3 regions of the Vreelandella lionensis genome follow, and region 2 is predicted to be linked to each of the others. Evidence: riboswitches for the same ligand, from Rfam matches in the RefSeq annotation. Region 2 holds a riboswitch; each other region holds the start of a gene.
What was found. A riboswitch is a leader RNA that binds a small molecule or an ion and turns the genes downstream of it on or off. The one in region 2 is predicted to bind thiamine pyrophosphate.

Region 1 (9,970 bases), on a different contig from region 2:
CCCAAGGAAGCAATGCCATTGTGAAGCATATTTAGACTAAGGAGTTGGGCTATGAGTTGGCGCTCATTTTTTTCGTTTTCTCCAATAGCATCTGGCTTAATATCAAATTTGATATTTTTAGCGGAACCTTTACCGTTATTTTCGATGTGTACGTTAATAAACTGGAATGATGCTGGAGCCGGATGAAGATAGAATTCAACATTTGGGCGCAGAGCCTCACGCCTCAACTCTTCAATCTGCTCTATCTGGGCTGCTCTCAAACGCCACGTTTCCATCGCAAGAATGAACGTAAGGACAGCAATGGCCACCGTTGCAAGCGCAGCGACCCAGGATGATATCGAGTCAGCGGTCAATTCAAGCTTAGTTTGGAAGCTCAGCCCTAGAACAACTCCACCAATGAAGATCAAAGGTAAAAGCAGGACTCCAAGAAGCCCGATGGGGAGCCAAAAACCATTTTCCTTTTTCTTCATAGTGATACCTAAATCGCCGGCAATGTGATCAAGCTAACGCCTTTCTTCAGCGGCCAAAGCGTGCTGGCGTGGCTTTTGCGTTTTTTGCAAAAGGCATGACAGTATGATTTGGTCCGGCTGCAAGAATTTGTTAGGCATGTGGCTACGCAACGTGGTAGCGCTCCAGTTCTTTAACTCCGGCGATGCTTCGATTGTGGTACTCCTTTAGCCAAATAAATTTACTCAGAACCCTTAAAAGCTTTTCATGCTCCTCGCCGCCTGCGCCAAGTTTCTCCAGCGCACTATTCAATTCTTGTAGTTTACTTCTAAGAGCTTCGCAATGACGCCGAACATAATTGTCCGTAACTACTCTTTGCGCCGCAAATCTGAGAGGGTCCAAAGCTGCGGCACGGGCCACAGACTGGCTTTTCAGGTCTGATGAAGACAATGCAAAACCTATGTAGTCCAAAAATAGAATGCCATCTTGGGAATCCCTTTGAATCAACGATCTCCCCCCGTACATTGCATCTGACAAAAAATTAATTTTCTCGATTAGTTTTTTGTTCTCTTCAATATTCGGATGCAACACAATTCTCGGACTCTTCGCAATGGAGCTTTCTGCCAAGTATGCCTCAATTACACCTTCGCCTACAGCAAAGCTATCTTTGATGTAAGAGTACTTTGAAGAAATTCCACCTCTCAGAAAGATGCCTTTCTCAGTAAAGCAATTGAAGATTATCGTCTTAAGTCTCATGCAGATAATGAACAATGCATTTGCCGAATGCATAAACTTCAACTCTTCGTTCGTAAGTTTCTCTACTTCCTTAGGCTTGTACGTAATTATGATCGAATCGGAAACGAAACAACTGTCTACGTCATAGTATTCGTAAAAATTGAAATTATCTTTCTCATATCGTTCTTTAACTTCGTCACGATTCGAAAAACCCAGAATATGCTTGTTCGTTTCCATAAACTCTATGAAGGCCTCAGCATCCCTGTCAGTGCTTATGGAGCCGTTGACCTCCCTGTAACCAAGCATGTCTATGAACAAAGTCCATTGTAATAACTTCAAGTTGACCTCGACGACTGAATGCCTAACAGTGATTATACGCCCTGCCATGAAACCTCAATGAACGCGACATCACAATGACTGAGGTTTCATAGCCATCAAATTGAATCTACCTCATTGATTCTACAGCGTGCAAAGAGAATTTTGGCGATGTAGCCAAAATCCGCAGGCTTGGGCGCTTTGCTCGCCCCAACAAACTGTATTTATAAACAAAGTTATTGAGGCATCCTCCCATGAAACTGATGGAACGCGTCAAGGCAACCATGGGGGTAAGCACTCAACTACATCGTCTTTTCTTGTCATTTATTGATTGGTTGCACGGCAGGCTATCCCTTTACGCCCAATTAAATAACCTACTCTTGCATCTCCCCCACCCGCCTCCTACACTCCACCCACGAACAGCTTGACGGGGTGCCGGTGATATCCGGCTGAGATGGCGCAGGGTAGACTTTTGGCTACCGAGCGCTGGTCCCGCTGAACCTGATCCGGCTAATGCGCTGCTTTATGAATGGCGGCGCGGGTACCGGCGTAGGGATCAAGCGATGGCCGCGGCGCACCTTTACGCCACCCTTCCGTGCCATTCCCTCGATCTTTTTCGCCTGCCCTCCGGATCATTACCACCGGAGGCACACAATGGGCTACCGCTTTACCGATCTCACCACCGCTTGCCAGAACGATTGGCGCGCGTATATCGAGCACGATTTCGTGCGCCAGCTGGGCAACGCCACGCTGCCTGAGGCGTCGTTTCGCCACTACCTGAAGCAGGATTACCTGTTCTTGATCCACTTCGCCCGCGCCTACGCGCTGGCCGCCTACAAAAGCCCCACCCTGGCGGATCTGCGCCAAGCCCATGAAGGCCTGAAAGCCATTGTGGATGTGGAGCTGGGCCTGCACGTGGGCTTTTGCCAGGAGTGGGGCATCAGTGAGCAGGAGCTTGCCGAACTCCCCGAAGCCCGCGCTACGCTGGCCTACACCCGCTACGTGTTGGATACCGGCAACCGCGGCGACCTACTCGATTTACACGTAGCGCTGGCCCCGTGCCTCGTGGGCTACGGCGAAATCGCCAACTGGCTGAACGCGCAACCTTCTATCCTTCGCGGCGAGCAAAACCCGTTTGACGCCTGGATCGCCATGTACGAAGGCGAGGAGTTCCAGGCCGCCATGCAGGCGGAGCTTGCGTGGCTCGATGCCCGCTTGGCTGATGTTACGCCTGCCCGCTTTGCTGAACTCAGCAAGATTTTCCGCGATGCCACCCGCCTGGAAATCGATTTCTGGCAGATGGGCCTCGACCTTTCTGAATAATGACCAACAACAAGGAAACCGTCATGACTAAGACCGTCAAAAGCAAAACCGCGCACTTTTTAGCCGAAACCGCCCAGGTAGATGCCGCCGCCGTGGCCCCGCTGCCCGGCTCGCGCAAGGTGTACGTGGAAGGCTCGCGACCGGATATTCGCGTGCCGTTTCGGGAAATCACCCTCTCGCCCACCAAAACCAGCGGCGTGGATGAGCAGAACCCGCCGCTGCTGGTGTACGACACCTCCGGCCCCTACACTGACCCCAGCGCCAACATCGATTTGCGCCAAGGCCTGCCGGAACTGCGCCGCGCCTGGATCGAAGAGCGCAACGACACTGAATTTCTGGACGGACCTACCAGCCAGTACGGCCAGCGCCGCGCCAACGACCCCACGCTGGCTCAGCTGCGCTTTGATTTAACCCGCACCCCGCGCCGGGCAAAAGCGGGTAAAAATGTGACCCAGCTGCACTACGCCCGCCATGGCATCATCACACCGGAAATGGAGTTTATCGCCCTGCGGGAAAACCAGCGCCGCCAAGCGTTAGGCACGGCGGAAGTGGAGCGCATTCTGGGCCATCAGCATGCAGGCCAGAGCTTCGGCGCCAGCCTGCCCAAGGAGATCACGCCGGAGTTCGTGCGCGATGAGGTGGCCCGTGGCCGGGCGATCATTCCCAACAACATCAACCACCCGGAAAGCGAGCCGATGATCATTGGCCGTAACTTCCTGGTGAAGATCAACGGCAACCTGGGCAACTCGGCGGTCACGTCTTCCATTGAGGAGGAAGTGGACAAGATGACCTGGGGCATCCGCTGGGGCGCGGATACCATCATGGACCTCTCCACCGGCCAGAACATCCATGAAACCCGCGAGTGGATCATCCGCAACTCGCCGGTGCCGATTGGTACGGTGCCCATCTATCAGGCGCTGGAGAAGGTCAACGGCATTGCCGAAAACCTCACCTGGGAGATCTTCCGCGATACGCTGATCGAGCAGGCGGAACAGGGGGTGGATTACTTCACCATTCACGCGGGGGTGCTGCTGCGCTATGTGCCGCTCACCGCCAACCGCGTCACCGGCATTGTCAGCCGTGGCGGCTCCATCATGGCGAAGTGGTGCTTGTATCATCATCAGGAGAGCTTCCTGTACACCCACTTCGAGGAGATCTGCGAGATCTGCAAGCAGTACGATGTGGCGTTCTCGCTGGGCGACGGCCTGCGCCCCGGCTCCATTGTCGATGCCAACGATGAAGCGCAAATGGCGGAGCTGAAAACCCTAGGCGAGCTGACTCACATTGCGTGGAAACACGATGTGCAGGTAATGATCGAAGGCCCCGGCCACGTGCCTATGCACCTTGTGAAAGAGAACATGGATAAGCAGTTGGAGTACTGCGACGAAGCGCCCTTCTATACCCTTGGGCCGCTGGTGACGGATATCGCCCCCGGCTACGACCACATTACCTCCGGCATTGGGGCGGCGATGATTGGCTGGTTTGGCTGCGCCATGCTCTGCTACGTGACGCCGAAAGAGCACCTGGGCCTGCCCAACAAGGACGACGTGAAAACCGGCATCATCACCTACAAAATTGCCGCCCACGCGGCAGACTTAGCCAAGGGCCACCCAGCCGCGCAGCGTCGCGATAATGCGCTCTCTAAGGCGCGCTTCGAGTTCCGCTGGGAAGACCAGTTCAACCTGGGCCTAGACCCCGACACCGCTCGGGAATTCCACGATGAAACCCTGCCGAAGGACTCCGCTAAGGTGGCGCACTTCTGCTCCATGTGCGGGCCGAAATTCTGTTCCATGAAGATCAGCCAGGAAGTGCGCGACACCTACCGCGACCGTACCCCGGAAAACGCCGCTGAAGGCGATGCCGAAGCGGTGAAACGCGGAATGCAGGAGCAGGCGGAGAAGTTCCGCCGGGAAGGCAGCGAGCTTTACCAGGAAGTATAAAACAAGCGGTATCGCACGCTGCCTGTGGCCCTCAGGAAACCTTGAGGGCCACTTTCAATACGCCGTCGCGCTGGTGGGAGAATAGGTCGTAGGCTTCGACGATGTTCTCCAGCGCGTAGCGGTGGGTCACCATGGGGCCAAGATCCAACCGTCCGGCGGCAATGATGCTCATCAGCCTGCGCATGCGCTCTTTACCGCCAGGGCATAATGAGGTAACGATCTTGTGGTCGCCCAGGCCCGCACAGAAGGCACCCAGCGGAATCGTTAGGTCTTGGGAGTAAACGCCCAGGCTGGAGAGCGTTCCACCGGGTTTTAGCACCCGCAGGGCGGATTCAAAGGTCTGTTGCAGGCCAAGCGCTTCAATCGCGGAATCGACGCCGCGCCCGCCGGTGATTTTGAGAATTTCCTCGACTACATCCACCTTGCGGAAATCCAGCGTTACATCCGCGCCCATCTGCTTGGCCATCTGTAAACGCTCATCAACACCGTCTACCGCAATGATCATCCCGGCCCCACGCAGCCGTGCGCCCGCCGTAGCGCATAGGCCAATCGGCCCTTGGGCGAAGACCGCCACCGTGTCGCCAATTTTGATACCGGCGGCTTCGGCACCGGCAAAGCCAGTGGACATAATATCCGGGCACATCAGCACCTGTTCGTCGGTTAGGCCATCCGGCACTGGCGAGAGGTTGGCCTGGGCATCCGGCACCAGCAGGTACTCAGCTTGTGCGCCGTCGATGGTGTTACCAAAGCGCCAGCCGCCCATCGGTTTATACCCGTGGCCGTGGTGGCCGCCATCCTGCGAGCAGCAATCATCCTGGCAGGCGTACGAGGTAAAGCTGGGGCAGATAGCGCCAGCGATTACCCGCTGGCCTTCCTGGTAGCCTTTTACGTTGGCCCCCAGTTTTTCGATAATACCCACGGGTTCATGGCCGATGGTTAAGCCGCGCTCCACCGGGTACTCACCTTTCAGGATATGTATATCGGTGCCGCAGATCGTGGTGGTGGTCACACGCATCAGCGCGTCGTTAGGGCCGATCTCGGGAATGGGTTTTTCGTCAATTTCGATGCGGCCGGGCTCAACGAAAATGGCCGCTTTCATCATGGTAGGCATGGAACACTTCCTCAGTGAGGGGAGTCATGACACATCACCATTACGTCATAGCAGGCGTTCCGCTATCTTGCGCTCCATCAAGGTTGTGCAAGATAAAAATAGTCGCCTGATCGGTTGTTTATTGATCTATGTCAATGCGATCAATTATCAATAATTAGATACTAAAATAGTGCTTTCAATTTAACCGTAGTGCTTCTCTCTGAGCGTGGCGGCGATACTCATGGTTTCAACCGTGTTTTGTATTCCGAGAGTACGACCTGACTTTTTGCTCAGCACGGTACTGATGCTGCCTCTGGCCGGGTGCATCTCGCTACCACCGCCCGACTCCACACCAGCGGTTGAACTGCCCTCCACTTACCAAGTTGGCTCAACGGCACTCTCTGAAATACCTGCAGCTCCCAACCTCCCCTGGCGCGACTACTTTACCGATTTGCAGCTACAGCGCCTGATTGAACAAGCACTGACCACCAACCGCCATTTGCGCAGCGCACTGCTGAGGGTAGAGCAGGCACGCGCCCTCTATGGCATTCAGCAATCAGAGTTGCTGCCGACCATCGGTGCCGAAGCCAGTAGCGAGCGCTCTCGTGTGCCTAGCGACCTAAATGCCCCCAGTGCTCCTCAAGTTAGCAACCGATATGAGGTGGGCGTTGGTTTCAACCACTGGGAGCTGGATTTCTGGGGCCGGGTACGTAGCCTGAACGAGGCTGCATTAGAAGAGTACTTGGCCACCGACGAGGCGCGCCGCGCTGTCGAACTGAGCCTTATCGCTCAGGTAGCCAATAGTTACTACCTGTTGCTGGAGCTTGATAACCGCCTGCAGCTCGCCCACCAGACCATCGCAAGCCGCGAACAGTCCTTACTGATTTTTAACCGCCGAGTCGAGGTGGGCGCTGCAGCGCAGCTTGAACTGCGTCAAGTCGAGGTGCTGCTGCATCAAGCAAGGGCGCTCGGTGCTCAGCTCGAGAATGCCCGTGCCCAACAGGCCAATGCCCTGGCGTTACTGCTGGGCTCCCCCGCCGAAACAGAGTGGCAGCTACCCCCGTTGGCAGATAGCGATGAATTGTTTGCCCTGCCTCCCGGCCTGCCTTCCGAGTTACTGGTCAATCGCCCTGATATTCGTGCGGCAGAACATGCGCTGCGTGCGGCCAATGCCAATATCAGTGCGGCACGGGCGGCGCTTTTTCCGCGCATTGCCCTCACCAGCTCGCTAGGCACTGCCAGTAGAGATCTCGACAACCTATTCAGCAACGATAGCCGTACCTGGCGATTCGCCCCTACGATCTCGTTACCGATCTTCACTGCTGGCCGACTTCGCGCCAGCCTCAATTTAGCCGAAGTGCGTCGTGAGCAGGCGGTGGTGGATTATGAACAGACTGTTCAGGAAGCATTCCGCGATGTTGCGGACGCCTTGGCAGCAGAGCGGTGGCTAGTGGAAGAGGCACAAGCAGCTAGCGATTTGCTCGCTGCACAACGCGAGCGCGCACGCCTCGCGCAGCTACGTTATGACCACGGGGCAGTCCCCTATTTAGAGGTGCTCGACGCCCAGCGTGACCTGCTGGATGCCGAGCAGCAACAGGTACAGATACGCCGCAAAGTGATTTCAGCCCGCATCGCGCTGTATGCCGCGCTGGGTGGCGGAGAGCATCAGGCGGCTATCGAAAGCGCTCGTACCCACCGTTCTCTTGTTCACTCTCTATAGGGCGCCCATACGTCATGCACGCCATTAAAAAACTGTTGATTGCCCTGGCTATTCTTGCCGTCGCCGCTGGCCTTTATTACTACTGGAGCGACCTGGATCACGAGGGTTTCGGTGAAGGCTTTGCCAGTGGCAATGGCCGTCTTGAGGCCGTCGAAATTGATATCGCGACCAAGCTTGCCGGGCGCATTGACAACGTATTGGTCGACGAAGGCGACATGGTCATCGCTGGCCAAACGCTGGCGCTAATGGATACGAAAGCGCTAGAGGCACAACGGGACGAGGCTATTGCCCAACATCAACAGGCCACCCATCTCGTGCTCAGTGCCGAGGCTCAGGTCGTCATGCGCGAAAGCGATCAGGCGGCCGTTGAAGCGACCGTGGTACAGCGCGAGAGCGAACTCGATTCAGCCCAGCGCCACCTGGCACGCACTGAGGCGCTTGCCCGTGATGGTGCCGCCTCAACCCAAGAGCTTGATGATGACCGTGCCCGTGTCAATGGTTCTCAAGCCGCCGTTAGCGCGGCCAGGGCCCAAGTAGCGGCTGCCAGGGCCGCAGTGTAGGCGGCACGCGCGCAGTTAATCGGTACTCGCTCTAGTGTGACAGCGGCTTTGGCCACCATCGCCCGTATCGACGCCGATATCAATGATAGCCAGCTGGTGTCACCTCGGGATGGTCGTGTGCAATTTCGCGTCGCCCAGCCCGGCGAGGTGCTTGCTGCAGGAGGCCGGGTACTCAATCTGGTCGACCTGAATGATGTTCACATGGCCTTCTTCTTACCCACGGAGATTGTCGGTCGAGTAGCGCTGGGTAGTGAAGCTCGCATCGTGCTCGATACCATGCCCAACTTCCCGATTCCCGCACGTATCTCCTTCGTTTCCAGCACTGCGCAATTTACGCCTAGAACCGTGGAGACAGCTTCCGAGCGCCAGAAACTCATGTTTCGGGTTAAGGCACAGATCGACCCGGAGCTACTACGTGAGCATCAAGACCAGGTTAAAACCGGCCTACCAGGCGTCGCTTGGGTCAAGCTGGATGCCGACGCTGAGTGGCCGGCCGCGCTGGCGGGCCAGGCCTTACCATGACCCCGCTCCCTTCCACCAACGCGGCGGCTGAATCTCCCAAAAGCGTCGCACAACTGGTGGGCGTGCGCCTGCACTACCGCAAGAAGAGAGTGCTGGATGGCATTGACCTGGAGATACCCGGCGGCTGCATGGTGGGGCTGATCGGCCCTGACGGTGTCGGTAAATCCAGCCTGCTGGCGCTACTGGCTGGGGCACGCGCTGTGCAGGAGGGCTCGGTCACTTCGTTAGGGGGCGACATGCGCGATAAGCGGCATCGCAAGCGCATAGGAGCCCGTATCGCCTACATGCCCCAGGGGCTGGGCAAGAATCTTTACCCTACGCTGTCGGTGGAGGAGAATCTGCAATTCTTCGCCCGGCTGTTCGGCCACGGAGCCAGCGAACGCCGCCGCCGTATTGATGATCTTACCCGCAGAACGGGGTTGCTGCCGTTTCTAAACCGCCATGTAAGCAAGCTCTCCGGTGGCATGAAGCAGAAGCTTGGGTTGTGCTGCGCATTGATCCATGACCCCGACCTGTTGCTTCTTGACGAGCCCACCACTGGTGTCGATCCGCTGGCCCGTGTTCAGTTCTGGGAGCTAATCGCCCGCCTTCGCGCTGAGCGTCCACAAATGAGCATTATCGTGGCCACTGCTTATATGGATGAAGCCCAGCGATTCGATTGGCTGGTAGCCATGGATGCGGGACGCATACTGGTTACCGGTGATGCACCCGCACTGTTAGCACGCACTGAGTGCGATTCACTCGATGCGGCCTTTATCAAGCTGCTGCCAGAAGAGAAAAAGCGTGGCTACCACCCCATTCATATCTCACCTTTAACTGCCGTTGCCGATACAGACATCGCCATCGAAGCTAAGGGCTTGACCATGCGTTTCGGCGACTTTATCGCCGTTGATCACGTCAGTTTTCGCATTCGCCGTGGTGAAATCTTTGGCTTTCTCGGCTCCAATGGCTGCGGCAAGTCAACAACCATGAAGATCCTCACCGGCCTGCTGCCCGCAAGCGAAGGGCAGGCCTGGCTGCTGGGCCAGGAGGTAGATCCCCGCGATATGGATACCCGCCGCCGGGTGGGTTATATGTCCCAAACGTTCTCGCTGTATAACGAGCTGACCGTGCACCAGAATCTGGTTCTACATGCCCGCTTGTTTCAGATTGGTAAACATGAGATCCCCACTCGGGTCGATGAGATGGTCAAGCGCTTCATGCTCGATAATGTTCTCAATGAGCTGCCCGACAGCTTGCCTCTGGGGGTGCGCCAGCGATTATCGTTAGCAGTGGCGATGGTACACAGACCCGAGCTACTGATACTCGACGAACCCAC
Region 2 (9,970 bases):
TTGACCATTGCGGCCAACCGTGGCGACATCGCTTGGATCGAAATCGACGCCAAGAAGATGGAAGGCACTTTCAAGGCTCTGCCTGAACGCGGTGACCTGACTGCCGACATCAACGAAAACCTGATCGTCGAGCTGTACTCCAAGTAAGCAGTTTGATTTACGTTTCTGCTTCTTGAGGCCTGGGCGGGATAGCAAAGCTAACCGCCCAGATGCTCTTGAGTATTGTGCTTTAGAGTACTCAGTATCCGTTTGGCAGCCTGAAAGGTGTTCATATGCAGCGTTCAGTGACAGAGTTTCTTCGTCCTCGCGACATCAAGGTCGAAGAAATCAGCGCACATCATGCCAAAATCGTTCTCGAACCGTTCGAGCGCGGCTTTGGTCACACCCTGGGGAATGCACTTCGTCGCATTCTGCTTTCATCCATGCCCGGCGCTGCCGTGGTAGAGGCTGAAATTGCCGGTGTAGAGCACGAATACAGTGCGCTCGAAGGGGTGCAGGAAGATGTCATCGAAATCCTCCTGAACTTGAAAGATGTTGCGATCAAGATGCACAGCCGCGATGAGGCGGTGCTCTCGCTGAACAAGCAGGGCCCAGCCGTCGTCACCGCTGGCGACATTGCGCTTGATCATAGCGTCGAAATCGTCAACCCGGACCACGTCATTGCACATGTCAATGAAGGTGCCGAGCTGAAAATTCAGCTTAAGGTAGCGCTGGGTCGTGGTTACGAACCGGCTGACGCTCGTGGCTCTGATGAAGAGACCCGTGCTATTGGCCGCCTGCAGCTGGATGCCACCTTCAGCCCTGTTCGCCGCGTTTCCTACTCGGTCGAAGCCGCTCGTGTTGAGCAGCGTACCGACCTCGATAAGCTGATTATCGACCTGGAAACTGACGGTACCCTGGATCCGGAAGAGGCTATCCGTCGCAGTGCGACCATTCTGCAAGAGCAGCTGGCCGCCTTCGTCGACCTGGAAGCTGACAAAGAGCAGGAAGTCGAAGAGGAAGAGGATCACGTTGATCCTATCCTATTGCGCCCCGTAGACGATCTTGAGTTGACCGTACGCAGCGCTAACTGCCTAAAAGCCGAGAATATTTACTACATCGGTGATCTGATTCAGCGCACAGAAGTGGAGCTGTTGAAGACCCCGAACCTCGGTAAAAAGTCTTTGAATGAAATCAAAGATGTATTGGCGGCGCGTGGCTTGTCCCTCGGTATGCGGCTGGAAAATTGGCCACCCGCTAGCCTGAAGGACGACAAGGCCTCCGCGTGAGTGTCGACTTGAGTCCCAGTTTGGTAAGGAATCACAACCATGCGTCATCGTAAGAGTGGTCGTCATCTGAATCGTACCAGCTCGCACCGTCAGGCCATGTTCAAGAACATGTCTGTCTCGCTGGTCGAACATGAAGTTATCAAGACAACCCTGCCTAAAGCCAAGGAACTGCGTCGCGTTATCGAGCCGCTGATCACCCTGGCTAAGCAGGATAGCGTTGCAAACCGCCGTCTGGCGTTTGCTCGTACGCGCTCCAAAGAAGCCGTCGGCAAACTGTTCAACGAGCTGGGTCCGCGTTACGCCGAGCGTCCGGGTGGTTACATCCGTATTCTCAAGTGCGGTTTCCGCACTGGCGACAACGCCCCGATGGCTTACGTTGAGCTAGTAGACCGTCCGGTAGCTGAAGAAGAAGCTGTAGCTGAGTAAGGCTATCCCTTCTTTTTTAGCAAAATGAAAACCGACCCTTTTGGGTCGGTTTTTTTATGCTTCTACGCTGGAAATACCTAGGCTTATGAGTGTTAATCAAACATGTGCAGATCAATTTATGCAGTAGGCATGCTAGGCTAAAGCAGCAGCCGTAAGAGCGGTAAACGGCATCGCGGCGTGTTCAATCAGCAAGAGGTCGGTATGGCAACAACACGGAGAATGGGCGCAGCGTCTTGGGTAGCTCAATGGCTGTTAATAGTGCTCGTCGTGACGTTCGTTGGCAGCGCTAGTGCCCAGGGAAACCCGCGTTATGCAGGCATTGTGGTCGATCTGGAGAACGGCGAGGTAATGTACGCTGAAAATGCTGATGAGCCGCGCTACCCCGCATCGCTAACCAAAATGATGACGTTATATTTAACGTTTGAAGCGCTGGAAAATGGCACGCTGAGCCTCAATCAGCCGCTGTCCGTCTCGGCCCAGGCAGCGGCCATGCCCGCGACCAAACTATGGCTCTCGGCAGGTAGCTCTATCCCGGTGGATACGGCCATTCGCGCCTTAGCAGTGCGTTCTGCCAACGATGTGGCGGTCGTGGTGGCAGAGGCACTAGGAGGCAGCGAGCAACGCTTTGCGAACCTGATGACGGCGAAGGCGCGTGAGTTGGGCATGAATGCCACTACCTTCCGCAATGCTTCGGGCTTACCGGATGATCTGCAAATCACCACCGCGCGAGATATGTTGACGCTCTCGGTGCGGGTGATGCAGGACTTTCCCCAGTATTACCACTATTTCGGTTTGCAGGAGTTCACCTACCGCGGTACTCGCCATACCAGCCACAACCGATTGGTGCGTGACTACCCAGGGGCAGATGGCTTAAAAACTGGTTTCATTCGCGCCTCAGGCTTTAACGTGGCCACCACTGCTGTCCATGATGGCCGCCGTATGGTAGCCGTAGTGATGGGTGGATTCAGTTCCTCTTCCCGTGATACCCATATGGCAGATCTGCTAGACCGCAGCTTTATGCGTGCGTCGCTAAGAGATCAACGCTCATGGCTTGCTGATACCAGTTTCTCAAGTGAGTTTATGGGGTTTGCGGGACCAGCCCAACCGCTTACTCAGCTTCGCTCACAGCTGATGATGGCTAATGTCTCCGCCACATCGCTATCACCCACGCGGCCCATGTCTAACAGTACGCCGGCACAAACCGTTGAGGCCCAGCTTCTCCAAGCGGAGGCCGCACGTGAGGAGGCACCAGAAGCTGCCTCGCAAGATCCACTGCAAGCCTTTATTGAGCGGGAGCGCGTGCTGGCGACGGCACCTCCCACTGCGCAAATGGCCTCTGCTGGCTGGGGCATTCAAGTAGGTGCCTTTAGCCAGGCGGCCCAAGCTGAGCAATTGGCTCGCCAAGCCGCGCAGCGGCTGCCAACGAGCGTGGGAGGCCGCGTTGCCATCGATCCGCTTCAGGGGCCCACGACAGTATTTCGCGCCCGTGTCGTCTCACTGAACGAATCCCAGGCGCGGCAAGCTTGCCAAACGCTTCAGGCGCAGGGCATGGATTGTATGGTGGTCCACGCAAGCCTTTAACCACCGCAGTGGTTCACCGCCCCGCTAATGTACGTTGGCGGGGCTTTTTATTGTATGTCGGTGATATCCGAGTAGGACCATAACACTAGCAACACAAGGAGCATGTTTATGACGCCATCCTTAAAAGGCATACTTTGCATGTGCTTAGGCGTGCTGTTTTTAGCACTAGGGGATGCAGTATCAAAGTGGTTAGGGGCGGTGCACTCCCCGATACAAATTATTTTTTTCCGCACGCTGGTATCGTTACCGCTCATTGCTCTGTTGGCTTATTTTGGCGGCGGGCTACGTAAGCTGCGCACCAAGCGGCCAGGCGTTCACCTGCTGCGAGGGTTGATCTACACCGCCACCATGGTGTGCTTTGTGTGGGGACTAACCCTGTTACCGCTGGCAGAAGCCACCGCCATTGCGTTTGTCGCACCGCTATTTGTCACGCTGCTATCCGTGCCGCTTTTAGGTGAGCGTATTGATCCGCCAGTGCTTGTAGCATCACTGGTCGGCTTTGTGGGCGTGCTGATTGTAGTTCGCCCGGGCGGAGATGCGTTTCAACTAGGCGCCATGATTATGCTGGCCGCAGCGGTATTTTATGCCCTGATGATGGTCACGGCGCGGCGCTATGGCGCCAACGAGCACCTGTGGGCCATGGTGTTCTACATGACGGCCGTACCGCTGGTACTGACGGGCCTCAGCCTGCCCTGGGTATGGCAAACGCCCCATCCCTGGCACTGGCTGGGCTTTGCCGCCTCCGGGGTGCTGGGGGTGGGGGCCACGGCGTTCATCACCCTGGCCTTTCGCCATGCGCCCGCCGCCATTGCGGCGCCCTTCGATTACACCGCCATGCTGTGGGCCGTGCTGCTGGGGTGGTGGTTCTGGGGAGAACTGCCCGATCTCTGGGTATGGGTCGGCAGCGTACTGATTATGATCAGCGGGCTCGCCATTGCCTATCACGACCGACGCACCACTTTGAAGCGCCGCCCCACAGCGTAAGCGCTAGGCAAACTGATAGACATCCATTGCCAGCACGCCGTGCTCAACACTGTGGTGTAGCTGGGTGGCGGCGCTGCCGCCTGCTCCCATAGCCACCAGCAGCGGCTGGAAGTGCTCTGGCGTGGGATGATTGCGCTTGGCGTCTGGGGCGGTTTGCCAGTTGGCCAGCGCGTCACGATCGCCCTCGCGCAGCCGTGCATTAACCCACTCGGCAAAGCTGCCTACCCAGGCCGGTATCTGGCTACCCTGTGGCTGAAGCTCATAGAGGTTATGGGTCAAGCTCCCCGAGCCAACCACTAAAATATCCTCCTGGCGCAGCATTGCCAGCTGCTCGCCCAGGGCTATCAACTCGGTATTACTCCAACGGCTGGGAAGCGAAAGCGACACTACCGGCACGTCAGCGTCAGGGTACATCAGTGAGAGTGGCACCCAGGCACCGTGGTCCAGCCCGCGCTCCATGGGCGTGGCGCCAAGCTGCTTGGCCAGCCGTTGGGCCAGCTCAGGGTTACCAGGAGCAGGGTATTGAACCGCAAACAGCGCATCAGGAAAGCCGCCAAAATCGTGGATGGTGACAGGCTTTACGCTGCTGCTGACCTGCAAGTGTGGGGTCTCCCAGTGCGCGGAAACGACCACCACGGCCTTAGGGCGTAGGGTTTGGCCCAACTCCCGTAAAAAGTGATGGGCGGGGGTGGGCGTTAGGGCAAGCATGGGCGAGCCATGGGAAATAAATAGGCTAGGTAGCATGGGGAAAGCTCCACGGAGATGGCCTGCCAAACTCAGCCACTACGTTGGCAAAGGCGGTGAGGTGGATAAACGGACTCATCCGGCGCGAAACGCGAGAGCCGCTTGGTGTGGGTCGGACTGGCCGCAAATTGCTGAAATCACCGCGATGCCGTTCGCGCCCGCCGCACTGACTTGAGCAGCGTGTTCGGCTTTTAAGCCGCCAATCGCCACGCTGGGCAGAGGGCTGGCGCTGGCAAGCTCGGCCAAACCGTCAAAGCCAATTGGCTGAGCGTGATCCTGCTTGCTCATGGTAGTAAACACCGGCCCCAGCCCCACGTAATCCAGCAGCGCCACGGGGGCGCTTTGCAGCTGTTCCAACGTATTGATCGACAGCCCAATAATGGCCTGGTGCCCCAGTGCCTGGCGCGCCTCTTGAACGGCGGTGTCGCTCTGGCCAACGTGCAGGCCATCGGCGCGGCTGGCGATGGCGACGTTTAAGCGGTCATTAATAATCAAGGGCACACCGCTACCTTCCAGCAGTGCTTTCAGCCGTGTTGCCTGGGCAATCATGGCCTCATCGCTGGCATGCTTATCGCGCAGCTGCACCATGGTCACGCCCCCCTTCACGGCGGCTTCCACGGTCGCTTCAAGCCCCGTTTCGGCGCATAACGCAGCATCGGTGACTAAATAGAGCGAAAGATCAAACGGCATGGAGCGTCTCCAGCTGGCTAAGAGAAGAGAGATCGTCAGGGGTAAGGGCATACAGCGCATCCAGTAGCGCGACCTGAAAACTGCCCGGCCCACTGGCCTGCTGCCCCGCACGGCTTCCGGCAATGCTGAAGCACGCCAGCGCAGCCAGCGTTGCCGAAAGTGGATTGGCCTGGTTGGCGGCCAAAAAACCCGCTACCAAAGCGCTTAACCCGCAGCCCAGGGTGGTTACACGCGGCATTAGCGCGTGGCCGCCCGTTAAACGGTAGTGGTGGGTGCCATTGGTAATAAAATCGGTTTCGCCGGTCATGGCAACAATGCAGCACTGCTGCTGTGCCAGCTTGATCGCCGCTTGGGCGGCATCCTCCGTTGTGGTGGTGGCATCGACGCCGCGACCTTGGCTGGCTAAGCCAGTGAGCGCCATGACTTCCGATGCGTTGGCGCGAATGACGTTAGGCCGGTGGGCAAGCAGCGCGGTGCAGACCTGCTGACGAAAGGCGGTGGCCCCGACCGCTACTGGGTCTAACACCCACGGGGTGCCTGTTTCTTTAGCCGTGCGAGCGGCAAGCTGCATCGACTCTGCCCAAGGGGTAGAGAGCGTGCCAATGTTAATGGAGAGTGCGCCCGCTATTGCGGTGAATTCAGCCACCTCTTCAGGGGCATGCAGCATGGCAGGCGAGGCGCCCGTAGCCAGCAGCAGGTTAGCCGTGCTGTTCATCGCGACATAGTTAGTCATGCAGTGAACAAGCGGCGTGGTATCGCGCAGAGTGACGAGCATCTCGCCAAGCGGGGGGTGGGTCATAGCATCCTCCCGGCGGAGGAGGTGGTGAAAAGCACCACGACTCCCTACGCCGGCGTTATCCGGTTCAGGTTCAAAGGGTGCTTCTCAGCCGCCAAGCGGCGCCCCTGTCGTTGGGGGTACTATCCTAGCCTTGAGCGAGGCTGTAAAGCCCCAGCGCAGCCGCTACTTTTCGGTAACGATTAGCGGAAGGCGATGCGGGTGCCGTAGGTCAGCATTTCATCTGGGGTAATTGCACGGCCAGAGACACCAATCATCTCATCGCCGCACTGGTCAGCGCAGGTGAGCACGCCATGGGTAAGCCCCAACTGCCCCAGGGTATCGCGAATCTCCCCTGTGCCAAGAAAAGTACGAACGCGGCCGTGGGCATCGCTAAGATCCGACACCCCATTAGCGTGATGGAAGCGAACCTTATAGATACCGTCCATGGACTCCACTTCAACAATCGGCGAAAAGCCGTTTTGAATCGCGTGGGCTAACTGCTTCAACGTTAGGCGGTCGCCAAGCGTCATATCGATTGCGGTCATGGCACACTCCCATCGGACGCCGTCATTGGGGCATCGCTAACTAAATTGTAGAGTTATTGAAATAGAAGTGTAGAGAGGTTGCATAGAAATTCCAGTGGCTAATTTTCACCAATGAAATCGCAATAGGTAGCGGTACAGATTAATGCACCGCATCCAACGCATGCTGCTGTAGCTTAATCAGTGGAATAATCTCCAGGGTGCGCTCGTTCGTGCCGGAAAGAATCACCGGCGGTGCCAGCCCTACCTCGGCAGCTTCGGCCCAGCGGTGGGCGCATAAGCACCAGCGGTCGCCTGGGGTCAGGCCAGGAAAGCCATACTCCGGGCGAGGGGTAACCAAATCGTTTCCCTGTGCTTTAGAAAAGGCTAAAAACTCCTCAGTAACCAGCGCGCATACCGAATGCACTCCCACATCGTCAGGGCCAACGCGGCAAAACCCATCGCGGTAGAAGCCGGTTTTAGGAGAGTGGCAGCAGGGTGTTAACGGCTCACCTAGTACGTTTCGATCGCGGGACATAAAGGCTCCTTGGGTGAGGGCTGGAAATATACAACCTGCGCCCTCATAACAGGGGGAAGTAAGCAAAATGATCAATACGCAAATAGCGGTAGACAGCTTGACGCTGTTAGCAGCCTAAGCCTTGTACAAGGTAATATGTTCGTCAAAGAATTTGCGTTATATCAGCATACTTTTAATGATGCCCCAACCCGCGATAGGAGAGTTGTATGTCGTTTCAAGGTGAACAGCACCCAGGCGTTGCCCCCGTTGCCCCGCAAACTCAGGGCTTTCGTTTAAACCACACCATGCTGCGGGTCAAAGACCCGGAACGCGCTCTAGCGTTCTACTCCAAAGTGTTTGGTATGCAGGTGCTGCGCCGGCTGGACTTTGAAGAGATGCAGTTTTCGCTCTACTTCCTCGCCAACGTGGAAGCCAGCGACAGCGTGCCGGAAAATACCCAAGCCCGCACCGCCTGGACCTTTAGCCAGAAAGGCCTGTTAGAGCTGACCCACAACTGGGGCACCGAAACCCAGCAGGATTTTGTCTACCACGATGGCAACGCCGAGCCCCAGGGCTTTGGCCATATCTGCTTCAACGTGCCGGATTTAGAAGCCGCCCAGGCGTGGTTTGATGAGCACGACGTAACCTTCGTGAAGCGTGCCGACCAGGGCAAGATGAAAGACGTTATCTTCGTGAAAGACCCGGATGGCTACTGGATTGAAGTGATTCAAGCCGACCGCATGGCAGCCATGGGCGACTAAGATGGCCCATTTGCTGTTTCGGTTGCGCCATGTAACCGATGAAGAGGCCATGGAAGTCCGCCAACTGCTGGATGAGCATGGCTTTGATGTGTACGAAACCCAGGCGGGCTTTTTCCGCCTGGGGGTCGATGCCATTTGGCTGCGCAACCCTGCCCAGCGTGACGACGCAGAGGCCGCATTGGCCGAGTATCAGGCCGAACGCCAAGCTAACGCACGCCAAGCCCATGAAGAAGCGCTGGCCCGCAATGAAGCGCCAACACTCTGGCGTCGCTTAGCGGAGCACCCGTTTCAGGTAACGCTGGTCATGGTGGCGGTGGTTCTGATTGCGCTGCTCACTCTGCTGCCATTTATTGGCCTGGCGCGCTAGCCTGGGAAAGGGCGTCAGATAGGTGCCCGCGCTTAACGTACATCATCACACCGTGTTGGCCTGCACGAAGCTGCGGGGCCGCACCCGGTGGATAGCGGCACCAACTGCCTTTCGGGTATTCGCTGCTCGCGTCGCACAGCGAGCCTTCCAGCACCAATAGCTCTAAGCCTCCAGGCAGGGCAGGGTAGTCGATGGTGGTATCGCCCTCCCAACGCTCCAGGCTGACCCGCTCATCGCCAAAGGTGTGCAGCATTTTGTAGGTAATGCCCGGCCGACGGTCAGGCTGCCAGGGCAAGCGGTGGGCAGGAATCGCCAGTTGGAGCAGGTCGTTCTCATCAAACTGATGCAACTTAACCAGTATCAGCGCGCCCTCTTCGCCAATTTGCGGCGTATGGCCGGTGCCGATGGGGTTGCGCAAGTAGCTGCCCGCCGGGTAGCGGCCATGCTCGTCTGCAAATACGCCCTCTAATACCAGTATTTCTTCGCCGCCGTCGTGGGTATGGCGATTGAACTGGCTGTTAGGCGCGTAGCGCACCAGGCTCGTGGCACGGGCCACCTCATCGCCGATGCGGTCTAGCATCATTCGTTCCACACCTGCGCTAGGCGAGGCAACCCAGCGGTACTGCTCCGGCGTGACACAGGCAAAGTGGCTAAAATCGGCGTTTAGGCGCATGGCATTGGCTCTTTGCAGTGGTTTAAACAGCGTTAACGAAAGTCGGTGATGCAAGTCTCCCCATCCACCGCGCAAAATGCAATGCAAAAAAATACCGCCGGGTTGGCGGTATTTTTGTCTTCACGGTATGAATCAGTGGCTATGACCATGATCGTCGTGGTCGTGGTCGTGGTCGTGGTCGTGGTCGTGGTCGTGGTCGTCATGACCATGATCATCATGGCCCGGCTCTGCAAGAGCGTCGTGCAGCACCTGCGCATTGTGGCGCATCATGCCCAGGTACGTACTGGCATCGCCTTCACTGGCCAGCGCATCCGCGTAAAGGGTGCCTGCAATGGGCAGGCCAGTCTCTTCCGCCAACTGCGTAATGATCGCTTGGTTGGTCATGTTCTCGTGGAACAGCGCTTGCACGTTCTCTTGCTCAATCACATCCACCAGGGCCGCCATGCTGGCGCCGCTGGGGTCGGCTTCGGTAGAGAGCCCGACCGGTGAGAGAAAATTAACGCCATAGGCGCTAGAGAAGTAGCCAAACGAGTCGTGCCCGGTAATCACGCTGGAAGACGCGGGAATCTCACTCAGCAGCTCGCGAATTTCCCCATCGGTGGCATCTAACTCAGCCAGGTAACGCTCCGCGTTGGCTTGGTAGCTCTCTGCATTAGCGCT
Region 3 (9,970 bases), on a different contig from region 2:
CCACGCCTACGCTTGCCAATGGATTACCCCAGCCCCGCCATGTGGATCTACGCCCGTTTATTCTCTCTGGCCCTGAAACCCACGTTACTACCGGGGGGTTAACCCGTGTGGCACTGGTGGAGGGTTCGCTGGTGGTGAACTCTTCCCAAGGGGGCGGCAGTAAAGACACCTGGATCGTCGAGACCGATGAGAACGCGGCGGGTGCCGCTGAGCAGAAAGGAGCCTAGCGCCATGCTGTCACGCGTAGCTGAAAACCTCTACTGGATGGCGCGTTACATTGAACGGGCCGAAGATACCGCGCGGCTGTTGAGCGTCAATAGTCACCTGATGCTGGATTTACCGCGCCATTTACCGCTGGGATGGGCACCACTGATTGAAATGACCGGCACGCTTGAAACCTTTAATGAACGCCATAGCAGCTTTGATGAGCGCAACGTGGTGCACTTTTTGTGTGCCGATGCCCAGAACGGTAGCTCGATTCTTTCAGCACTGGCGAGTGCCCGGGAAAACCTGCGTACCACCCGTGATGTGGTACCCAGAGAAATCTGGGAAGAGGTCAACCAGCTTTACCTTAACGTGGCCGACCACGCGGAAAGCGGCGTCAGCCCGCAGCGCCGAGATGCATTTTTGAAAAACGTGATTCGCGGTTGCCAAACGTTGACTGGCTTGATTGAGGGCACGCTCAGCCACGGTCCAGCGCGCACCTTTATCAAGTTAGGCCGCCAGTTGGAGCGGGCGGACATGACCACACGTATCGTTGACGTACGCTCAGCCAGCTTGCTGCCGCAAAACCCTGAAGAGCTATTGCCGTTTGAAAACCTGCAGTGGATGAGCGTGCTGAAATCGTTAACGGCTTATCAGATGTATCGTCAGCAGGTGCGTTTACGAGTACGCGGGCCAGATGTGCTGCGCTTTTTACTGCAAGATCCGCACCTGCCACGCTCCATTGCCTGCAGTCTGGAAACCTTAGGCCAGGAGCTCCAGCTACTGCCGCGTCAGGACCGTGTAGCGGCCACGGTGTCGCTGGTGCGGGCAGATGTGGTAGATGCAGATATCCAAGCGCTGGCGCACTCCCCCAGCAAGCTGCACGCCTTTGTCGATGATCTACAGATTGGCATTGCCGCTATTCACGATACGCTCAGCGCCACCTACTTTGTAAGCGGCGACAGCGTTCCACGGGTGGCCCAACGGCAAAGCCAAAGCCACGCAGGAGACCACGATAACGACTAACTAAGCGGCTTGAGAGCTGGCGTTCGCGTTCTGAATGAGTTCATGCAGGTACGCCAGTTTCTCCCTGACGGCGGGGGCAATGACCCCCGGTGCTAAATCCAGCAGACCCATATCCCGGTTTAGCTCATTCACCGCCATACCCACCTGATGAAACGCCCGCAGCATGCTGTCCAGCGTGCCGTCATACTCGGCGCGAGAAAGTCCCATATGTAGTGCAGTATCCAGCACGGCTACCATATCCAGGTAAAACGCGAATGTTTCAGCGAAGTCTTCCCAAGGGTGCATGGAGGCGTAGGCGGAAATAAAGCGTGTCGGCCAGTCAGTGGGTGCTCCTTGCTGGTAGTACTGTTCCAGCGCATCACTATAAGTGGGGTTGTTGTGATCGCCAAAGACACGGCAACTGGTGCTCTCATCTTGGCCTTTTACGAGAAGATCCCAGTAGTAGTGGCCAATCTCATGGCGAAAGTGACCGATCAGCGTACGGTGAGATTCATTCATATCCACGCGTAGCCGCTCCCGCTCAACGTCATCGGCTTCTTTGACATTGATAGTGATATGCCCATTAGCATGGCCTGTATACACCTTTTCTTGGCTTGCTGTAGAGCGCCATAGCCCTTGGTCGGGTAGCGCATCGGCCATAAACGAGAAGCTCAGCGGCACACGAATATTTTCCCCTTCGGTACCGTGGGGCAGCTTAAGCAGATCCAAGGTATGGAAGAGCCGCCGTTTGGCCGCTTCCAGCGCCGCCCAGCGCTCGCGGTTACCGGGAGTACTCAGGTCAGGAATCACATCGTTGTAGCGGCAGCAGTCGCAGAGTGAGTCTGCATGGCCTTCAGCCATGACCACCATACGGTTACACACGTTTTCCGCAGAGTAGTTGTGACATTGCATGAGCGCTGTGCTGCAGCCTTCATGGGTACAACGGTAGCCGCCGTTGTCTAGCGGTTCCAGCGCGACAATATTGCTACAAGTAGGGCACCAGCCAACATCAGACTCGCAGGCCAGGCAGTGAGTGTTTTCAAAAAACAGTGGGTTGCCGCAGCGGCAGCTAAATGTCTGCATGGATGCCTCCTGGTGTTAAGCCGCGTAGTTGGATGAAACCGTCTTCTTGTCTGAAGCCCTTGGTGCATCTATAGGAAAGCTATGCTCTCTACTTTGCGGGTATGTCTTAGAAACAGCATAGCGAGGGCGCTGCCGAGAGGGAAAGGCGAATTGCATTTGGCTAAACGTTTTTGTCTTTATCGAGTGGCTAATTGACGTTTACGTTAACTTGCTGATATACCCTACAGGCTCCCTATTAGAATCCATAACAAACACAACCACGAGGATCAGTGTTATGTCCGTTCGCGAAATACCCATGTATATCGATGGTCAGCCAGTGATGTCGCAAAGCCAGGAGTGGCGCGACGTTGTTAACCCGGCCACCCAAGAGGTAGTGGCTCGCGTTCCATTCTGCACCTCAGAAGAGGTCGAGCGGGCCGTTGCCAGTGCCAAAACGGCGTTTAAAGAGTGGCGCAAGGTGCCGCTGGGTAAACGCATGCGCATTATGCTCAAGCTTCAGGCCCTTATTCGCGAGAATACGGCAGAGCTTGCCGCGTTAATTACCGAAGAGCATGGCAAAACACTGCCCGATGCCGAGGGTGAAGTAGGCCGCGGTCTTGAGGTGGTGGAACATGCTTGCTCCATTACCTCGCTGCAGCTAGGCGAGTTGGCGGAAAACGCAGCGAACGAGGTAGATGTTTATACCATGCACCAGCCGTTAGGCGTGGGCGCGGGTATTACGGCATTTAACTTCCCGATTATGCTGCCCTGCTTTATGTTCCCGCTGGCTATTGCCACGGGTAACACCTTTGTATTGAAACCCTCCGAGCAGGACCCGAGCTCTACCATGCGGCTAGTCGAGCTAGCCCATGAAGCGGGCATTCCCGCTGGCGTGTTAAACGTGGTGCACGGTGGTCCGGATGTAGCGAATCAAATTGCTGACCACCAGGATATCAAGGCGCTGTCGTTTATCGGCTCGACTCATGTCGGCTCGCTGCTATACAACCGTGCCGCGGCGGCAGGCAAACGGATGCAGGCGATGATGGGGGCCAAAAACCACTGCGTCGTTATGCCTGACGCTAACCGCAGCCAAGCGATTGACAGCCTGTTAGGGTCTGCCTTTGGCGCGGCCGGGCAGCGCTGCATGGCGAACTCGGTAGTGGTGCTGGTGGGGGAAGCCCGGGAGTGGATAAAAGATATCGAAGCCGGTGCCCGTGGCATGAAAGTAGGGCCAGGCTCCCAGCGCGATGCAGACCTGGGGCCTTTGGTATCGCCCCAGGCGAAAGAGCGGGTTGAGCGCTTAATCAGCGCCGGTGAAAAAGAGGGCGCCACACTTCTGGTAGATGGCCGTGGCTATACGGTGGACGGCTACCCGGATGGCAACTTTGTAGGACCGACGCTATTTGCCGATGTAACGGCGGATATGACCATTTATCGGGAAGAGATTTTCGGCCCTGTGCTGTGTGTGGTTAGCGTAGAAACGCTGGATGACGCCATCAACTTTATTAATGCCAACCCCAATGGCAACGGCACGTCGATTTTTACCAACTCTGGCTGGGTGGCTCGCCGGTTTGAAACGGATATCGACGTTGGCCAAATTGGTATCAATGTGCCGATTCCTGTCCCCGTTGCTTACTTCAGCTTTACCGGATCTCGGGCATCCAAGCTGGGTGACTTAGGCCCCAACGGCAAACAGGCGATTGCTTTCTGGACGCAAACTAAGACCGTCACGGCCCGTTGGTTCGAGCCTGAAAACGTCTCTAGTGGGATTAACAGCACCATTTCGTTGTAAAAGATTCATTGTTATACGTTGGGCGATGCGCCTCTTCCAAGCTAGCGGAGGAGGCGCAAGCGCGTTAAAAACGATCAAATAGTGGCAGGCTGTCGTTGAGCAGTTGCTCAATGGGGGCAAGCTGGCTTTCATGGAGCACTAGCAGGTAAGGGGCGTCGTGCTGCTCGCTTATGGGTGCCAGCAGTGCAAACTCACCCTCTTCCATGTGGAATTCATGGATTTCACGGGGGCCATGTGGGGTATCGCACTGAGAGCAACGATAACTGTCATCTTCGCCGTAAACCAGGCGGTGATACATCTTAAATAGCGTATAGAGGGCTAACCCACCATCAAACGCAGGCCAACGTGCAGGCGTCTCGACAATATCGTCTGTCAGCGTTTGGCCTTCTGCCTCGGCATCTGCGATGGCATCGGCAAGAGGGGCAGCTAAAATGGCCGTGTTATCGGCAGGCAGCGGCGCATTTTGCCGGGCGGCGGTGGTAAAGCGCTCCACGGCAGTGTGGTAGTCATCTAAGCTATGTAGCGCATAATCGGCGTGCTGCAGGTCAGATGGCTCAAAGCCTCCGTTCTCCCAGCCATGAATGACACGTAGAGTGACTTGCCCGCGCTGCATCGGGCGTGCTAGCAGCGTATGAAGCATAACGCGGATATGTAGCTGACGCTCATCCGTATCGTTTTCGAACGCACGGTAAGGGTCGGCAAAAAGCTCATGCAAACGCCCTGGCGTGTGCTCTTTAGCTTCAGAGTATGTCATGGTGGTTTCCCTGTTAGTACGCCGCTTTGCTGATAACGTACGGCTTTTATGACATGGACTTAATAAGAGTATGGTGAGCGCGAACGCGAAATGAAAGGTGCTTTAGTTAGCAATTTGTTACCAGTTAATTTAATCGCGCTATTTATATCATGAACATAACAAGAAGGTGTCAATATGTCTGCTGCTATTAGCCGTTTTAAACTTCCCGAAACGCTGGATGATGTGCCAAGCGATATTCGTGATGCGATGTTGGCTGTGCAGGAAAAAGCGGGGTTCGTGCCTAATGTGTTTCTGATGCTGGCGCATCGCCCTGAGGAGTTTCGCGCTTTTTTTGCCTATCACGATGCCCTGATGGAGCGCGACTCCGATACGCTGACCAAAGCTGAAAAGGAGATGATTGTGGTGGCTACCAGTGCCCGCAATCGCTGCTTGTACTGTGTGGTTGCCCATGGCGCGCTGGTACGCATTTACAGTAAAGACCCGTTATTGGCCGATAATATCGCCATTAACCATACCGTCGCGGGGCTAAGCGAGCGTCATCGTCTAATGCTCGATTTTGCGCTGCATAGCGCTATCGAACTAGGGGAATTTTCTCCGCACTGGCAAACCCGTTTAGAAAAAGTGGGGTTTACCTTAGATGACTGCTGGGATATTGGCGCCATTGCGGCGTTTTTTGGTATGTCGAATCGCTTGGTGACCCTAGCGGGCACGCCGCCTAATTCCGAGTTCTATCTCATGGGGCGCGTGCCGAAAAAGCCTGACGAATCGGTTCGCGAAACGCCTTAAGACTTTACTACGGCGCTGCTTTGATTGAGGATAGCGCCTTCATTCACTGTCGCCAGGGGAGCCCAAAACGGGCTGAGAATGCGCGTAACGCAGACCCTGGAACCTGATCCGGTTCGTACCGGCGGAGGAAGCGCGACATGCCATACCTAACGTCTGCTGTGTTAGGCGCAGCCCTGTGCTGCTTTGCATTTCTGGGTCTTCGGGCACGCTTTGGCGGCGGCTCGCTGGATGATTATGTCACCGCCCGCAACTCGCAAACTGCGTCCACTCTGGGGCTGTCTTTTTTAGCCTCTGGAATGGGTGCCTGGATTCTGTTTGCTCCACCTGAAATTGGTGCCTTTGTTGGCCCCGTGGCGCTGCTGGGCTATGCCTTTGGCTCGGCGCTTCCGTTTATTGTATTGGGCCTTTATGGGCCAAAAATACGCCAAGCGCTGCCAGAAGGGCGCAGCATCGCGGAGTTTGCTGAGGCGTGCTATGGCAAAAACGTTCGTCGCTTTGTGGCGATGGTATCTGTTGCTTATATGGGCTGCTTTTTAGCCGCTGAGTTAACTGCCATTGGGGCTATTACCGCGCTGCTCTCTGATGTGCCGCCTGCCGTGGTGATCATTGGCGTTGCTCTAACGACGCTGGTGTACACCGTGATGGGCGGCCTTCGCGCCAGCCTTGCGACCGACCGTTGGCAGGCATGGCTGCTGTTGGCCCTACTACTGGCGGTGGCGAGCGTAACGCTTTGGCGGCTACCGAGCATGCCCAGCGACGCCGCTTTACCCTCATTGCCAATCGGTAGCTCGCTCAGCGTGGCATTGACGCTGGTGATTGCTGTGACGGCTGCCAATTTATTCCACCAGGGCTATTGGCAGCGGGTGTGGGCGGCACAAGATGACCAAAGCCTTGGGCGTGGCGCTTGGCTAGGCGGTGGTATGACGATTCTCGTGGTGATGGTAATTGGTGGCGTGGGCATGATGGCCGCCATGAGCGGTGTCAGCTTAGGTGAGCCGCCCATGCCGTTTTTTGCGCTGTTAAGCGATGCGCCGATATGGATCACGCTGCCGTCACTGGTACTTGCCGTTACCCTGGTCACGTCTAGCGTCGACACGTTACAAAACGGGATTGCCTCGCTATGGGCCAGCGGCGACCGCCCAGATGCTTTAACCAAGGCCCGTTGGCTTACTGTCGCGATCATGGTGCCGGTGATTGTGATTGCTCTGCAGGGGCTCTCGGTGCTTCGCCTGTTCCTGATTGCCGATCTGCTGTGTGCCGCCATCGTGGTACCGGTACTGCTTGGCTTATGGCAACGCATGACGCCTATGGCTGCGATAGGCGGCGGGCTTGCTGGGCTAGTGGGCGCTGTGCTGCCGGGTTGGTTGAGCCAAGGCAGTGTTAGTGCGGGCGTGATAGCAGCCACCTTCCCCGGCAGCGTACCAACCCTTGGCCCGTTTGTTGGGGCGCTGCTGCTCTCAACTGCGGTGAGTATGATCATTGCTGGAGCCAACAAGCGCCGCGTCCTTGCCCGTTAATCAAGGCGTTAAGCAGGAAATTTCGTTTCGCGTTATGCTGGCAGGGGTCTGACTACTACTGTAGGTGCGATCGCCATGAGCCACCTGTTACCTCCTAACGAAAATGCCCGTTTGGCTGCGCTTAACGAGCTAGCACTGTTGGATACGCCGAACGAGCCTGTTTTTGATCGCATTACGCGCTTGGTAACGGTGCTACTCGGTGTGCCACAGTCAACTATCACTCTGATTGATTCCGATCGGCAGTGGTTTAAGTCGCAAGTTGGCATCAATATCTCCGAAACGCCGCGGGATGTGGCGTTTTGTGCCTACACCGTGCTGGAAGCTTCTCCGTTGGTGGTGAAAGATGCGCTGCAAGATGAGCGTTTTGCCACCAACCCTTTAGTGACTCGACCTGATGGAATACGTTTTTACGCAGGCATTCCGCTTAAAAACTCACAGGGATTGGTGCTGGGTTCGCTGTGTGCGATGGATAGCAAACCGCGGCAGTTGAGCGCTCAGGAGCAGGCCGCGTTGCAAGATTTAGCCGACATTGTGACCGGTGAGATTCACCTGCGCGAACGGCTCATTAAAGAGCAAAAAAATAGTATTGCCACCCAAAAAGCGCTCACTGAGCTTCATCAAAGCCTTGAACAGCAAATCGAGCGGCGTACTCGCGAGCTCAATTTGGTGATTGAGTCTGCCTACGATGCCTATCTGAGCATTGACGCCCAAGAGCGGGTGCTGGACTGGAACCGTGCTGCAGAGAGTATATTTGGCTGGAGTCGCAAAGAAGCTTTAACGCGCCCACTAACGGCGCTTATGTTTCCCCAAGGGCTACCCAATCAAGATGAATCTGCGCCTATTTCTTGTGAGGCGACGCGCCGTGATGGCGTCCGCTTGCCGGTCGAAGTACGCCTGAAAAGCTATGAGATTAATGGTCGGATGCGCCGTAGCCTGTTTATTCACGATATCACTGAGCGCCAGCAGCTAGAGCGGCTTCGGGATCAACAGGCCCGTGAAGATGTACTGACTCGGTTGCCTAATCGCCGTGCGCTTGACGAGCGCCTATCCGAAGCGATGGCGCGGGTACGCCGTACCCTAAACCCGCTTGCGGTGCTGTTTCTTGATTTAGACGGGTTCAAGCGTGTTAACGACCAGCATGGCCACGCCATGGGTGATGAACTGCTGCGCGACGTTGCCAAGCGCTTGCAGTATGCCGTTCGCGAGACGGACTTTGTTGCCCGTTGGGCAGGAGACGAGTTTGTCGTGCTGCTAGAAGGAGTCACCGCCGAGGCGCTAGAGCCATTGGCTCAGAAACTGATTCACCTCATTGAAGAGCCGCTTTATGTTGGCAGCGCTACCTTACGGGTTAGTACCAGCATCGGTGTAGCGCTATTTTTGCCAGGGGCGTCTGAAACGGCTCAGGAGTTGTTAAAGCGAGCTGACGTGGCAATGTATATGTCGAAGCGGGCGGGTAAAGCGCGTATAGAGCTAACGCGCCCGGCAGATATAACGCCCAAGACTTAACAAGCCCAAGACTTAACGAACCCAGGGAAGAAAATGATTCGTTGCATATTAACCACCCCAGAAGGCGATGTGCGCGAGGGGGATGTACGCCTAATCGACGACTGGAAAACAATGCCCACTGCCCATTTGTGGGTTGATATGAAAGGCGAAAGCGAAGCGCAGGAGCGTGATGTGCTAGAGCGTTTTGACTGCCATCCCTTGGCCATTCAAGATGCCCATAAAGAGCGACACCCGCCGAAAATTGAAGAGTTTGAGAACCATACGCTGATTATTTATCGCGGCATTTCATCGTTCGATGCCCAGCTTAATTTTGTGCCCCAGCAGGTCTGTTTCTTTATCGGCGAACGTTTTTTGATAACGCTTCACCCCGGAGAAGCCTTGAGTATTGAGCGGCTGTTAAATGAGCAGGGTAAGGCGTTGCTGGCGCTTTCCCCAGAGCATGTGGCATTAAAAGTGATGTATACCTCAGCAGGATTTTATATTGATAGCCTGCTGGAGTTTGAGATGGAACTTAGCGATCTTGAGGATGAGCTGCTCGAAAACGGCAACGATGTTCTGATGCGTAAAATTACGACTTACCGCTCGCGGCTGGTGAAAATGCGGCGTATCTTTAGCTATCACAAAGGTATTACTCAAGAGCTAACGGCGTATGACTACGCCCACTTACCTAGAGGTGAGAGTGAAACCCTGCACGCGATTACCGATGTAGAGGAGCGCTTTGAGCGCCTCTATACGCTGACACAAATGTACTACGATATTTGCGGTGACTTGGTGGATGGCTATATCTCTATTTCTTCTCACCAGCTAAATATCACCATGCGTGTTTTGACGGTGATTACCGCTATTTTTGTTCCGCTGACGTTCATTGCCGGTATTTACGGAATGAACTTCGAATATATGCCTGAGCTTAGCTATCAATACGGCTACTTCTTTGTATGGGGGGCCATGTTGGGTATTGGCGGTATTTTAATCTGGCTGTTTAAACGCAAAGACTGGTTCTAAAGCCCTTGTCGGGCGGTGAGTTGGTGTAAACGAAATGCCAGCATGCAAAGCCCCAGCGCAATCAAGAGCCACAGAGCGGCCAGTAACATAGGAAAAGCCCGGGCCCCGGCGATATCCAGCAGCGGGCCTGTTAAAGACGGAATAATCAACGCACCGCTACCCGCTGCGGTAAAAATAGCGCCGGTGGTGCGGCCCCGCATCACAATGGCCTGGTTGCATAGCGCAAAAAGTGTTGGGAAAAAAGCAGAAGCCGAAAGCCCAAACAGCAGTGCTCCGAGGCTTAGAGGCAGCCAGTTAAAATGCAGGCCGGCCGAGGCACCCAAGCCCAGCGCCAAACAACTG

Region 1: linked by a shared signal. The riboswitch ahead of tenA (thiaminase II) and the one ahead of thiM (hydroxyethylthiazole kinase) in region 2 are both predicted to bind thiamine pyrophosphate.
Region 3: linked by a shared signal. The riboswitch ahead of ACIGG6_RS07580 (sodium:solute symporter family transporter) and the one ahead of thiM (hydroxyethylthiazole kinase) in region 2 are both predicted to bind thiamine pyrophosphate.

Annotation. Positions count from the first base shown of each region.
Region 1 is NZ_JBITWC010000007.1:148,303-158,272, reverse strand. Features, by position in the region: gene ACIGG6_RS06295 (hypothetical protein) at 1-470, opposite strand, end outside; gene ACIGG6_RS06290 (hypothetical protein) at 613-1,569, opposite strand; TPP riboswitch at 1,916-2,070, shown strand; gene tenA (thiaminase II) at 2,152-2,820, shown strand; gene thiC (phosphomethylpyrimidine synthase ThiC) at 2,844-4,760, shown strand; gene ACIGG6_RS06275 (NAD(P)-dependent alcohol dehydrogenase) at 4,792-5,871, opposite strand; gene ACIGG6_RS06270 (efflux transporter outer membrane subunit) at 6,092-7,570, shown strand; gene ACIGG6_RS06265 (HlyD family secretion protein) at 7,585-8,130, shown strand; gene ACIGG6_RS06260 (HlyD family secretion protein) at 8,167-8,652, shown strand; gene rbbA (ribosome-associated ATPase/putative transporter RbbA) at 8,649-9,970, shown strand, end outside.
Region 2 is NZ_JBITWC010000008.1:19,600-29,569, reverse strand. Features, by position in the region: gene rpsD (30S ribosomal protein S4) at 1-147, shown strand, start outside; gene ACIGG6_RS06470 (DNA-directed RNA polymerase subunit alpha) at 273-1,268, shown strand; gene rplQ (50S ribosomal protein L17) at 1,308-1,694, shown strand; gene ACIGG6_RS06460 (D-alanyl-D-alanine carboxypeptidase) at 1,896-3,275, shown strand; gene ACIGG6_RS06455 (DMT family transporter) at 3,384-4,259, shown strand; gene ACIGG6_RS06450 (dioxygenase) at 4,263-5,003, opposite strand; gene thiE (thiamine phosphate synthase) at 5,079-5,693, opposite strand; gene thiM (hydroxyethylthiazole kinase) at 5,683-6,492, opposite strand; TPP riboswitch at 6,517-6,608, opposite strand; gene ACIGG6_RS06435 (hypothetical protein) at 6,672-7,016, opposite strand; gene ACIGG6_RS06430 (DUF2237 family protein) at 7,156-7,530, opposite strand; gene gloA (lactoylglutathione lyase) at 7,737-8,270, shown strand; gene ACIGG6_RS06420 (DUF6164 family protein) at 8,272-8,637, shown strand; gene ACIGG6_RS06415 (cupin domain-containing protein) at 8,618-9,310, opposite strand; gene ACIGG6_RS06410 (metal ABC transporter solute-binding protein, Zn/Mn family) at 9,443-9,970, opposite strand, start outside.
Region 3 is NZ_JBITWC010000009.1:97,786-107,755, forward strand. Features, by position in the region: gene ACIGG6_RS07550 (circularly permuted type 2 ATP-grasp protein) at 1-227, shown strand, start outside; gene ACIGG6_RS07555 (alpha-E domain-containing protein) at 232-1,230, shown strand; gene ACIGG6_RS07560 (putative zinc-binding metallopeptidase) at 1,231-2,292, opposite strand; gene ACIGG6_RS07565 (CoA-acylating methylmalonate-semialdehyde dehydrogenase) at 2,567-4,063, shown strand; gene ACIGG6_RS07570 (hypothetical protein) at 4,128-4,817, opposite strand; gene ACIGG6_RS07575 (peroxidase-related enzyme) at 4,992-5,603, shown strand; TPP riboswitch at 5,648-5,751, shown strand; gene ACIGG6_RS07580 (sodium:solute symporter family transporter) at 5,741-7,120, shown strand; gene ACIGG6_RS07585 (diguanylate cyclase domain-containing protein) at 7,196-8,626, shown strand; gene corA (magnesium/cobalt transporter CorA) at 8,660-9,628, shown strand; gene ACIGG6_RS07595 (MFS transporter) at 9,625-9,970, opposite strand, start outside.